Regions from separate parts of the Bacillus paramobilis genome, predicted to be linked through region 1. Evidence: a T-box and tRNA genes for the amino acid it is inferred to sense, from the RefSeq annotation. Region 1 holds a T-box; the other holds one or more tRNA genes.
What was found. The T-box of region 1 lies ahead of pheS (phenylalanine--tRNA ligase subunit alpha). A T-box ahead of a tRNA ligase gene usually reads a tRNA of that ligase, here a tRNA-Phe.
Positions count from the first base shown of each region.

Region 2: it encodes a tRNA-Phe, which carries the amino acid that the T-box ahead of pheS (phenylalanine--tRNA ligase subunit alpha) is inferred to sense. The anticodon was not compared.

Region 1 covers NZ_CP151108.1:898,536-904,804, reverse strand. The annotation lists gene pheT (phenylalanine--tRNA ligase subunit beta) at 1-808, opposite strand, end outside; gene pheS (phenylalanine--tRNA ligase subunit alpha) at 827-1,861, opposite strand; T-box leader at 1,905-2,133, opposite strand; gene AABL52_RS04720 (TrmH family RNA methyltransferase) at 2,182-2,979, opposite strand; gene sspI (small acid-soluble spore protein SspI) at 3,062-3,271, shown strand; gene AABL52_RS04710 (HD domain-containing protein) at 3,448-4,005, shown strand; gene AABL52_RS04705 (CPBP family intramembrane glutamic endopeptidase) at 4,295-5,008, shown strand; gene AABL52_RS04700 (DNA-binding protein) at 5,150-5,521, shown strand; gene AABL52_RS04695 (hypothetical protein) at 5,559-5,915, shown strand; gene AABL52_RS04690 (DHA2 family efflux MFS transporter permease subunit) at 5,939-6,269, opposite strand, start outside.
Region 2 covers NZ_CP151108.1:602,970-609,238, forward strand. The annotation lists tRNA gene AABL52_RS03005 (tRNA-Thr) at 5-80, shown strand; tRNA gene AABL52_RS03010 (tRNA-His) at 91-166, shown strand; tRNA gene AABL52_RS03015 (tRNA-Leu) at 189-269, shown strand; tRNA gene AABL52_RS03020 (tRNA-Gly) at 299-373, shown strand; tRNA gene AABL52_RS03025 (tRNA-Leu) at 390-478, shown strand; tRNA gene AABL52_RS03030 (tRNA-Arg) at 482-555, shown strand; tRNA gene AABL52_RS03035 (tRNA-Pro) at 566-639, shown strand; tRNA gene AABL52_RS03040 (tRNA-Ala) at 654-726, shown strand; tRNA gene AABL52_RS03045 (tRNA-Met) at 745-821, shown strand; tRNA gene AABL52_RS03050 (tRNA-Ile) at 826-902, shown strand; tRNA gene AABL52_RS03055 (tRNA-Ser) at 920-1,012, shown strand; tRNA gene AABL52_RS03060 (tRNA-Met) at 1,040-1,116, shown strand; tRNA gene AABL52_RS03065 (tRNA-Asp) at 1,120-1,195, shown strand; tRNA gene AABL52_RS03070 (tRNA-Phe) at 1,209-1,284, shown strand; tRNA gene AABL52_RS03075 (tRNA-Thr) at 1,299-1,374, shown strand; tRNA gene AABL52_RS03080 (tRNA-Lys) at 1,385-1,460, shown strand; tRNA gene AABL52_RS03085 (tRNA-Gly) at 1,474-1,544, shown strand; tRNA gene AABL52_RS03090 (tRNA-Ile) at 1,555-1,631, shown strand; tRNA gene AABL52_RS03095 (tRNA-Asn) at 1,639-1,713, shown strand; tRNA gene AABL52_RS03100 (tRNA-Ser) at 1,720-1,810, shown strand; tRNA gene AABL52_RS03105 (tRNA-Glu) at 1,816-1,887, shown strand; gene AABL52_RS03110 (sigma-70 family RNA polymerase sigma factor) at 2,099-2,629, shown strand; gene AABL52_RS03115 (DUF4179 domain-containing protein) at 2,622-3,650, shown strand; gene AABL52_RS03120 (L-lactate dehydrogenase) at 4,136-5,080, shown strand; gene AABL52_RS03125 (S8 family serine peptidase) at 5,333-6,269, opposite strand, start outside.

The sequences.
Region 1 (6,269 bases):
GGCCGTATTCCATTAAAATGTAGTTTGTAATATCAACTACATTGCTAATTGGACGAATGCCAGCTGCCATAAGGCGCGTTTGCATCCACATTGGTGATGGACCAATCTTTACGTTCTTCACCATTTTTGCAATATATAATGGGTTTTCTTCTTTCGCTTCTACACTTACAGAAATGTAATCAGAAGTTTTTTCTGTTGCTTCTTGTAAGCTGATAGCTGGAAGTTTTACTTCACGACCATAAATAGCAGCGACTTCATATGCAACACCTAACATGTTTAAGCAATCTGCACGGTTTGGTGTTAAACCAAGCTCAAGTACTTCGTCATGTAAGTTTAAAATTTCAAGTGCATCTGCACCAACTTCAGCGTCACTTGGGAAGATGAAGATACCGTCTGCGTATTCTTTCGCAACTAGTTTCCCATCAATACCAAGCTCTTGAAGAGCACAAACCATACCGTGAGAAGCTTCACCACGTAGTTTTGCTTTTTTAATTTTGAAGTTGCCAGGAAGTACAGCTCCAACTTTTGCAACTGGTACTTTTAAACCTTTTGCAATGTTAGCAGCTCCACAAATAATTTGAACTGGCTCTTCTTCACCGATATCGATTAAGCATTTGCTTAATTTATCAGCTTCTGGGTGTTTTTCACATTCTAATACGTGACCAACTACAACACCTTTTACACCTTTATTTAATACTTCAACACCTTCTACTTCAATACCACTTTTCGTGATTTTGTCTGCTAGTTCTTGTGCTGTTACATCTTTAATATCTACATACTCTTGTAACCAACGATATGATACGAACATACTTATCCTCTCCTTCCCTTACGCTCGTTTGAATTGTTGTAAGAAACGTACATCATTTGTATAGAAATGACGAATGTCATCTACGCCGTATTTCAACATTGCGATACGCTCTGCGCCCATACCGAATGCGAAACCTTGATATTCTTTTGAATCATAACCAGCCATTTCAAGTACGTTCGGGTGAACCATACCTGCGCCTAAAATTTCGATCCAGCCAGTTCCTTTACAAGTGCCGCAACCTTTGCCGTGACACATCATACAAGAAATATCCATCTCTACAGATGGCTCTGTGAATGGGAAGAAACTTGGACGAAGACGGATTTCACGATCTTCACCGAACATCTTTTTCACGAATACTTGTAGTGTACCTTTTAAGTCACTCATGCGAATGTTTTTATCAATTACAAGACCTTCAATTTGCATGAACTGGTGTGAATGCGTCGCATCATCATCATCGCGGCGATACACTTTACCAGGACAAATAATTTTAATCGGGCCTTTTTCTTTATTATTTTCCATCGTACGTGCTTGCACAGAAGATGTATGTGTACGTAGTAACGTTTCTTCTGTAATGTAGAATGTATCTTGCATATCACGCGCTGGGTGATCTTTCGGTAAATTTAATGCTTCGAAGTTGTAGTAGTCTTTTTCTACTTCTGTTCCTTCAGCTACTTCATAACCCATACCGATGAATACATCTTCAATTTGTTCGACAACAGCTGTTAACGGATGATGACAACCTGTTTCAACAGGACGACCTGGTAGTGTAACATCAATTGTTTCAGTAGCTAACTTCGCTTCAATTACTGCTTTTTCTAAGTTACCAATTTTGTCGTCTAAACGCGTTTGAATCGCTTCACGTACTTCATTTACTAATGCTCCCATACGTGGACGCTCTTCTGCTGATAATTTTCCCATGCCGCGTAATACTTCTGTAATTGGACCTTTTTTCCCTAAATACGCTACGCGTACGTCGTTTAAGCCCTTTAGCTCTTTCGCTTCTTCAATAAGCTCTAACGCTTTTTGCTTTAGCTCTTTTAAACGTGCTTCCATTTGGAACCCTCCTAATTTTAAAAATAAAAAAACCTCGCTCCCAAAAAGGGACGAGGTAAATTCGCGGTACCACCCTAAATTGACAGAACAAGTCTGCCCACTCATTAGTTATAACGATCAATTCTGACCGGAACGCCTTTACATATACATGGTCCTGGCGTCAACTCCAGAGGTGAATTCACTTCCGTCTACCATAAGAATGCTTTCAGTCTAAGGCATTCTCTCCCTATATGGCGATTTTGTAAGTTACTTTTCTCTATCAACGTTTTTCGTTATTTAACTTTTAATATAATATACTTCAACTTATTATAAGAAGTTTTTTATTTGTTCGCAACTGGGCTTTGCAAATAATACGTTAAAATCCCTGCTGCAACCGCAACATTTAATGATTCTGCCCCGCCGTAAATCGGAATATACAAGTTTTGATCCGTTTTTGCAAGAATTTCTTGGCTTACGCCGCTTCCTTCATTTCCTACAATCAATGCAAAACTACCAGCTGGTGTTACTTCACCATACGGAACTCCATTTTCAAGAGCTGTTCCATATACAGGAACGTTGTTTTCTTTTAACTTGTCTACCCATTCTTCTAAGTTACCTTTTACAACTGATAAATGGAAAATAGAACCTTGTGTAGAGCGAAGCACTTTACTATTATATGCATCAACGCATCCTTCTCCAAGCACAACGGCATGAATACCAGCTGCATCAGCTGTACGAATAATTGTCCCTAAATTTCCTGGGTCTTGAAGGCCATCTAATAAAAGAAACTTACCATCTGCAAGAGCTACTTCACTCTCGTGTTTCTCACAAACAGCAAACACACCTTGCGTCGTTTCTGTTTCACGAAGTATTTTTACGATTGCTTCAGGTACGATATACATTTCCACATCATCAACTGTCCAATCTTTCGGAAGATCTGTCTGATCAGAAACGATAAGTTCTGTTACAACTCCTGCTTTTAAAGCTTCCTCGACTAAGTGGAATCCTTCTACAAAAAATAAACCTTTTTTATCGCGCTCTTTTTTCGTCTGCAGCTTTTTCCACTGCTTCACACGCGGATTTTGTACTGAATCAATGTTTTTCATAATATGTATTTCCCTCTCTTCTTGTCTTATCATTATAGCCTATTTCTCATACATATTTACATAAAAAAGAACAAAAACTAACGTCAGTTTCAATTCTGAAGAAGAGGTGAAAGCAATGAGTTTTAATTTACGTGGTGCTGTATTAGCAAATGTATCTGGAAATTCACAAGACCAATTACAAGAAACAATTGTCGATGCAATTCAAAGCGGTGAAGAAAAAATGCTTCCAGGTCTTGGTGTTTTATTCGAAGTCATTTGGAAAAACGCTGATGAAAATGAAAAGCACGAAATGTTAGAAACGCTAGAGCAAGGATTAAAAAAATAAGCAATTTGAAAATCACCTTCGCATAAGCTAAGGTGATTTTTTTGCGGAAATTTTTTTTCTTCTCCTAAACATTTCTACTTTACTAACGCTACCCGGATGGAGTACAATGTTCAAAATACATTTAAACCGATCGATTTTCTTCACAGACACCATTAGATAAAAGGAGTGAATGTTTTATGCAACGTATTACGCTTGAACAAGTTTTTAAACACCACATTACACAAAAATATGTAAACCGTTCTGGAATGGTCCACGCGATTGCTGTCGCTTACCATGCGTTTCACTTAGCGAAAAAGCATCATGCCTCAGTCGATGCTGCAACAAAAGCTGGTTTCCTTCATGATATCGGACATCATACTTGGTACACAGGCGGCGAATGGGACTATGACTTATATAAAAAGAATGATATCCATGCAATTAAAGGCGCTGAAAGAGCTCATAAGTTATTAATCCGATTAGGCGAACATCCGAAGCAAGCCAAAGAAATTTCTGTTGCAATTCTATTGCATACTGATTCTTTCCTAGTAGAACAATCAATTGAAAGAACACCTCTACAAAACATTATTAAGTGGGCAGATGAAGCAGACGAAGAACCAGGCGGCGCACACCACTATCGAACTATCTCTTATGAAAAAGCACTAAAAGCAATTCAGCAGTTAGATCGATTGGTAGAGCGTGAATTACAAATAGAGCAATCAAAATCGAATAACCAGGCAGAACATAGTTATCAATGAGAAAGAGGCATCACTATAGGGTGATACCTCTTTTATTATTTTATGGAAAATACACCTTTACCTCGCATTAACGGGCAGTAAGACCCCCACCTCAAAATTCAGCGGAAGTAAAGAAATTAGGTAGGGGAATCAACTGCCCGTAAAAGCCCGATTGGTTCAACTAATAATCAGTGTGGGATGAACCTCCCCACTGATTAAAGTTTCACTTTATATGTAATATTTAAATGTTACATATAAAAACAAAATACTTTATAATTAAATATACAAATATAAAGAGGTGATTTTATAAATGCAACCCGCTACACAACTTTCTAATGAACAGAAATACTCTATGTCATGGGGACAATTTATTAGCTCCGTTTTATTCGCTTTTTTCGGAACCGGACTTATTACTGTGTTCCTCACAATGCCCTTAACAATTTATACAGCAGGTCTTACAGATAAAAAACAAATTGCCCTGTATGAATCTAGCGTAAATACTACAAGTATCGTATTACAACTAGCCGTGTTGTTATTCTTCATTTTTAAATTCGAACCCGCAAAAAAATTACTACTACAATCATTTAACTTTAAAGCACTTAAAGAATGGCGTACATACGTATACTTACTTCTCTTCTTCGCTATAAACATTTTACTCAATTACATCTTGTTAAATTATGTGTTCCAAGACGCAACAAAACAGCAATCTTCCGCATTAAACTTAGACGTTTTTAAGCAGTATCAAATATTATTACTTATCGGTTTCGCAATACTTACACCAATTTTTGAAGAGCTTATTTTCCGTGGCTTTATACTTCGCTTCTTCTCAGAGCGCTTTCCATTTTGGATTGCAGCCATCATAACAAGTTTCTTCTTCGGTATCGCTCATACATACTCACTTGGAGTAATGGTAATTACTTTCTTCATGGGATTATTAATGGCTATTTTATGTAAAAAAACAAAATCCATTATTCCAGCTATTTTATTCCATATTATGAATAATACGTTAGCATTCTTGAGTTAAAAAGAGGTATCATTGCGATACCTCTTTTATTAATTCGTATTGTTACTTCTCATTTCTATCAATTTATACATATTTATTAATAATACCTAAAATAAACCTCATGTAGTAAAATATAACTGATTACATAGAAGGAGATTACATATGTTGAGCTTACTTTGGGTTGTTTATATGCCACTTCTTGTTTTATGCGGATTTTTCGGTGGTATTTTTTTAATTGTTACTAGCGTGAAGCACCGTAAATTATTTGTCGGTTTAATGGGGCTACTTAGCTTTTCCTTTGTCACACTACCTTTTGTTTTTTGGGGCATGGGAGTGGAGAGCAATACAATCCTCCCTATTTCAACTACTTTATATTGGATACTGTTTTCTTTAACTGGATTATTGGCAGGTTTAAGTGGATTACAAGCAAAAATTAAAAGTATACGTAATATGGGATTCATTATTTTTATCGCTGGTATGTTAGGGGTTATCTTCTGGTTACTCATGACTGTAGGTGATTCATACTATCTATAACATTTTTTGAGACTCACAAATTGGAGGTAATACAAAAGTGTTCGGAATATTAACTTGGATGATTTTAGCTCTTACTTTGATGTTATGCGAGCTCATCGTCGGCATTTTTTTAATTATTGCTGGCATGAAACACCGTAAATTACTTACTCTTATAGCAGGTTTAATTAGCATATTACTTATCGTTGTTCCTATCATTTGTATAGGTTCTGGAATAGATTTAGAGGGGATTGTTCCAATTTCAGGAACTTTATATTGGTGCTTCTTCTCTTTAGCTGGACTATTAGCTATTATAAGCGGAAGACAAATATCGAGTATTCGTTCTATGGGGACGATTTTAGTCATAACAGGGCTGTGCTCCGTAACTGGTTATCATCTTTTATATCTAACTGCATAAAAAAGCAAAAAAAAGCAGGGAAATTAATTCCCTGCTTTTCTATTTGGTTTATTGCCTGATGGTAAGAAGAACGATAACACCCAAGCAATACCTGCGAGTATCGTTGCAATTAAGAAGGCATCGTTAATACCGTTAATTGCAGATAGCTTTGAAATTTGTCCGAATAATAGTTGCGTGCTCATCGCATCTCCTGCTTGAGCTGATCCGGCAATCGCTGCTAAACTTTGGCCCATACCATGTACTTTATCAACTAAAATTGGGTTTGACGTCGTTAACATGTTGCCGTAATCTGCTACGTGAGCAGTCGTTTGTTGCGTCATAAGTGTAATTAATATCGCTGTTCCAATTGAACCA
Region 2 (6,269 bases), 300 kb from region 1:
TTTAGCCGACTTAGCTCAATTGGTAGAGCAACTGACTTGTAATCAGTAGGTTGGGGGTTCAAGTCCTCTAGTCGGCACCAGAAAATCATGGCGGTTGTGGCGAAGTGGTTAACGCACCGGATTGTGGCTCCGGCATTCGTGGGTTCGATTCCCATCAGTCGCCCCATTTTTCTTTAAAACATTAATATGCGGGTGTGGCGGAATTGGCAGACGCACTAGACTTAGGATCTAGCGCCTTTGGCGTGGGGGTTCGACTCCCTTCACCCGCACTTTTAATAAAATAACTCATACATGTCTTGCGGAAGTAGTTCAGTGGTAGAATACAACCTTGCCAAGGTTGGGGTCGCGGGTTCGAATCCCGTCTTCCGCTCCAATTTTCAATATGACATGCCGGGGTGGCGGAACAGGCAGACGCACAGGACTTAAAATCCTGCGGTGGGTGACCACCGTGCGGGTTCGACCCCCGCCCTCGGCACCATATGCGCCCGTAGCTCAATTGGATAGAGCGTTTGACTACGGATCAAGAGGTTAGGGGTTCGACTCCTCTCGGGCGCGCTTTTATTAACGGGAAGTGGCTCAGCTTGGTAGAGCACCTGGTTTGGGACCAGGGGGTCGCAGGTTCAAATCCTGTCTTCCCGATTTTCCAAAAACATGGGGCCTTAGCTCAGCTGGGAGAGCGCCTGCCTTGCACGCAGGAGGTCAGCGGTTCGATCCCGCTAGGCTCCACTTTTTAATATCATTTATGGCGGTGTAGCTCAGCTGGCTAGAGCGTACGGTTCATACCCGTGAGGTCGGGGGTTCGATCCCCTCCGCCGCTACCATAAAGGACCTTTAGCTCAGCTGGTTAGAGCAGACGGCTCATAACCGTCCGGTCGTAGGTTCGAGTCCTACAAGGTCCACCATTAGACGTTTCTATCTCGGAGGTATACCCAAGTTCGGCTGAAGGGATCGGTCTTGAAAACCGACAGGCGGCGAGAGTCGCGCGGGGGTTCGAATCCCTCTACCTCCTCCATTTTTTCTAAAGTAAATATTTTATCATCGCGGGGTGGAGCAGCACGGTAGCTCGTCGGGCTCATAACCCGAAGGTCGCAGGTTCAAATCCTGTCCCCGCAACCAAATGGTCCCGTGGTGTAGTGGTTAACATGCCTGCCTGTCACGCAGGAGATCGCCGGTTCGACCCCGGTCGGGACCGCCATTTTTTACATAAAGGCTCGGTAGCTCAGTCGGTAGAGCAGAGGACTGAAAATCCTCGTGTCGGCGGTTCGATTCCGTCCCGAGCCACCATTTTGAAATCGCAAGCCGACTTAGCTCAATTGGTAGAGCAACTGACTTGTAATCAGTAGGTTGGGGGTTCAAGTCCTCTAGTCGGCACCACTTTCAAAATGAGCCATTAGCTCAGTTGGTAGAGCATCTGACTTTTAATCAGAGGGTCGAAGGTTCGAATCCTTCATGGCTCACCATTTATAATTTAATGCGGGTGTAGTTTAGTGGTAAAACAAGAGCCTTCCAAGCTCTGGTCGAGAGTTCGATTCTCTTCACCCGCTTTTCAATTATGGGCCTATAGCTCAGCTGGTTAGAGCGCACGCCTGATAAGCGTGAGGTCGATGGTTCGAGTCCATTTAGGCCCACCATAATTGTTCCGCAGTAGCTCAGTGGTAGAGCTATCGGCTGTTAACCGATCGGTCGTAGGTTCGAGTCCTACCTGCGGAGCCATATTACAGAGAAGTACCCAAGTGGCTCAAGGGGCTCCCCTGCTAAGGGAGTAGATCGCGAACGCGGTGCGAGGGTTCGAATCCCTTCTTCTCTGCCAGAACTGGCCCGTTGGTCAAGTGGTTAAGACACCGCCCTTTCACGGCGGTAACACGGGTTCGAATCCCGTACGGGTCATACTAAAAGAGATAGCATAATCTGCTATCTCTTTTTTGTTGTGTAAAAGTAGACTTTGGATAGTCTGCTTTTTTTTATGGATTTCTTGTGGCTTTAGTGCTTGATAGTAATCATTGTAATAAGTTGTAGGAGATTTATATATATACACTTATTTTTGCAACCTTTTTATTCTCTCATTCGACTATATTAGTAAAGGGAGGAAGAAATAAAAATGGACATAGCGTATCTAGTAAAACAAGCAACAAGAGGAAATGATCAAGCATTTGAACAACTTATTACTTTTGTTCGCCCAAAACTATATCGAACAGCCTATTCTTATGTAAGAAATGAACAAGATGCACTGGATATATACCAAGAAACAATTTATGAAGCATATCTTTCATTGAGAAAGTTAAAAAAGCCGGAGAAATTTCAAAGTTGGATTACTAAAATTCTTGTTTTTAAATCCATTGATTTTGTAAGAAAATCCTCTAGACAATTTGTTGCGAATGATGAAATGTTTTCTAATTTATGTACAGAAGAGAGCATGAATAAATTAGAGCAATCGTTGGATTTAATCGAGGCATTTAATTTCTTAGATCCTACTTACAAAACTATTATTGTATTAAGGTATTATCACGATTTATCTATTAAGGAAATTGCTGAGATTCTTAATTCTCCAGAAGGAACCGTAAAATCTCAATTACATCGAGCAAAGCAAGCCTTACGCCCCATTTTAAAGGAGGGATATAGTTATGAATAAAGAAGAATTTAATCACCATATCAATGATATTCCTATACCAGAAGACCGGTTAATTCAAAGAGAAAAAACAGCCATGCTTCAAGCTAAGCAAAATCAATACCGTAGAAAAAAAACAATCAAGTATTCTAGTCTTGTTGCTTGTGGAATATGTGTTTCTCTCTTAGGTTCTGGATTCATTTCTCCTACTATGGCAAAGACATTATCGAGTGTTCCAGTTATAGGCTCCATTTATGCACAATTTAATGATATTGCTTCTGATAAAATTGAAAAGGATGAGCTTGCTACATCAATTGAGAGACAAGATAACCATAGTGGCTTAACGATGAATGTGAAAGAAGCTGTTTATGATGGTGGACGTTTAGTGGTCACGGTGGAATACAAAGGAGAAAACCCTATTTCCAAAAGTAATGAAGAGAAAGCTGGATTTAGTTATGTAACCATTAATGGGAAAGAAGTTAGAGCTGCAATAGGTTCTACTGCACAGAAGTCAAAAGGACAAAACACTATTATTGAGCAGCATGAATTTACTCTGGCTAATTACGGTGAATTTGGTGATAAAATTGATGTTTCCGTCCATGGGAAAGATTTATTTGGACAAACAGGAACATGGAACGTAGCATTTCCTCTTACAAAAGTTAAAGGTGAGATTCGTAAATTTACTCCTAATATAAAAACATTAACGAAAGATAATCTGTATGCATTAACAGTAGATCAAGTAATCTTTTCTTCACTTTCAACGAGGATTGATTTGACCTTTGATTATCCAAAAGAAATGGAAGCTAATGATAGCTGGCCAGCACTTGATTATACTGTCACTGATGATAAAGGAAAAATCTACGAAGGAGTCAGCTTGCAAGTTGGTAGCACGGGATTATACGGACACCATGTTGTTTTAGCTCTTCCACCGATGGATAATCCTCCAAAATCGTTAACAATTGAGCCCGCGTATCTTAGTGGTCTAAATGATACATTAAAAAATGGAGGTGCTGAAGATTTGAAAACGACTGTGTTGCTACAATAATTGAAGAGCTTGGCTAGGTTTCCATGTCTATTGAATGTTAATAAGTGATGGTATGTTAATTTGACGTGTATGGAAAAAACATCGATATCCAGTTAAGATAAATTTGTATCCATATAATCAAAAGACGCTATTCTTTTTGTAGAAATATGCAGAAAGGATGGCGTTTTTTATGCTATTATCATTGTCGAGTTTTGTTGGTAAGTCTATATAGTGCAAAAATCGCTGGAATAATTTCCTTTACCGACAAAATACCTTTCACAATCTAAAGAAAACGCCTCCATTGAGATTGATTTCATACTTGATTTAATAACTTTACACTCTATGTGAAAAAGTTCACAAATAGGTCATAATTTGTGAAGTAATTCACAATAATACGTGCTACAATATGAATGTAAAGAAGTTAAACAACATTAAATTAGTATTTTAATTAATTACTTAAACAATCATAAAAAAATAGATGTGAACAATAGAGAGGGGAAATTAACATGAAAAAAGGTATCAATCGTGTAGTATTAGTAGGAACAGGAGCTGTAGGTTGTAGTTACGCTTACTCAATGATCAACCAAGGTGTAGCTGAAGAATTCGTACTTGTAGATGTTAATGAAGCAAAAGCAGAAGGAGAAGCAATGGACTTAAGCCATGCGGTACCATTCTCTCCATCACCAACAAAAGTTTGGAGCGGTAGCTATGCAGATTGTAAAGATGCAGATTTAGTAGTTATCACTGCTGGATTACCACAAAAGCCAGGTGAAACTCGTTTAGATTTAGTTGAGAAAAACACAAAAATCTTTAAACAAATCGTTCGCGGTATTATGGATAGCGGATTCGATGGAATCTTCTTAATCGCAACTAACCCAGTTGATATTTTAACTTACGTAACTTGGAAAGAATCTGGTCTACCAAAAGAGCGCGTAATCGGTTCTGGTACTACTTTAGACTCTGCTCGTTTCCGTTACATGTTAGGTGACTACTTAGATGTAGATCCACGTAACGTTCATGCTTACATCGTTGGTGAACACGGTGACACTGAACTTCCAGTATGGAGCCACGCTACTATCGGTGTACAAAAACTAGAAACAATCTTAGCTAACAACGAACAGTACAAACAAGAAGACTTAGATAAAATCTTCGAAAACGTACGTGATGCAGCTTACCATATCATCGAGCGTAAAGGTGCAACTTACTACGGAATCGGTATGTCACTACTTCGTGTAACTAAAGCAATCTTAAGCAACGAGAACAGCGTATTAACTGTATCTGCATACCTTGAAGGACAATATGGTGAGCAAGATGCTTTCGTAGGTGTTCCAGCTGTTATTAACCGCGAAGGTGTACGTGAAATCGTAGAACTTGAGCTAAATGAAGATGAAAAAGCGAAATTCGCTCATTCTGTAAAAGTATTAAAAGAAACAATGGCACCAGTACTATAATAATTGCTAAATAATTAAGAGGCGGGAAACTGCTTCCTACCTCTTAATTTTTATATAATTTAAAGGATTTACCGAAAGGTTACTTTCGTCGTGGAACTGAGAAGCTACCACTTCAAGCTTTGCTAAGTGGCGAGTAGTTCACTATAAATTCCTTTTCCGGTTTCCCTTGTATATCCCCAATATACCCCTTTTGCTGGATAAGGGTCATTTATAGAAAAGAGCACTCTACTTTACGTAGAGTGCTCTTTATTATTATTTTTTAGGAGTTAATCCTAATTTCTTTAAAATATCTGCAAGTGTACCGCTTTTTGATTTTTCAACAGGCGTTTGTGATTTAGATGCATCTGGCCCTTTTTTCAAGAAGTTCTTTTCAACGAAACGAATATCTTTTTCGTCGATAATACCATCTTTGTTAAGGTCGCCGTCTTTCACAGATAGTCCTTTTTTACCAAAGTTGCTGGCGATAATTTCTGCATCTTTCACATCGATTACTTTATCTCCATTTACATCACCTGCAAGGTTTTCATCAAAGCGTGCATAATAATATTGGCCAAGTAGCTTACCGTCTTTTTCAGTACCTAATTTCGTTGTTAGTCGGCTTGTTAAATGTCCTGGAACTTCTACGTACAAGTTGTAGTCGCGTTTATTAACAGGAAGTCCATTCAGTTTGAAGTAACCGTATTTATCAAGTGAGCCTTCAAACTTATGACGATAAGAATCTGTTGCATATACTTTTACGCCAAGCTTTGTATAATCGAATTTCTCATCTAAATAGCCACGTTCATTTAAGAATGCACCAGGTTTAATATTACCTTCTACTAGTGAGTTTAAAGACATCACTGAGAATATTTGATCTTGAAGGACACGCATTCTGTTTGGCTCTGATTGACCTTGTTTCCAGTAAGCAAACACTGCTAAATCTAATTGAGCATTTGCTTCATAAAATTCATCATTTTCTACTTTGAAAGTTACATCAATGAACGGGAAATCACCATCTAACCCAGCAAAGTTTTTGTCATCGATAGCTCCGCCTACTGTAACAGAACCTTCTTCTAATTTCGGTTCATTCACTTTTGCCGTTACACCTTTTTCAGAAAGGAGCTTTTCAAAAGCTGGATTTAATTTCGCATTTGCAAATTTGAAGTTTTTCTCTAGGAATTTTACGTTAAATTCTCCAGATACAAATTGT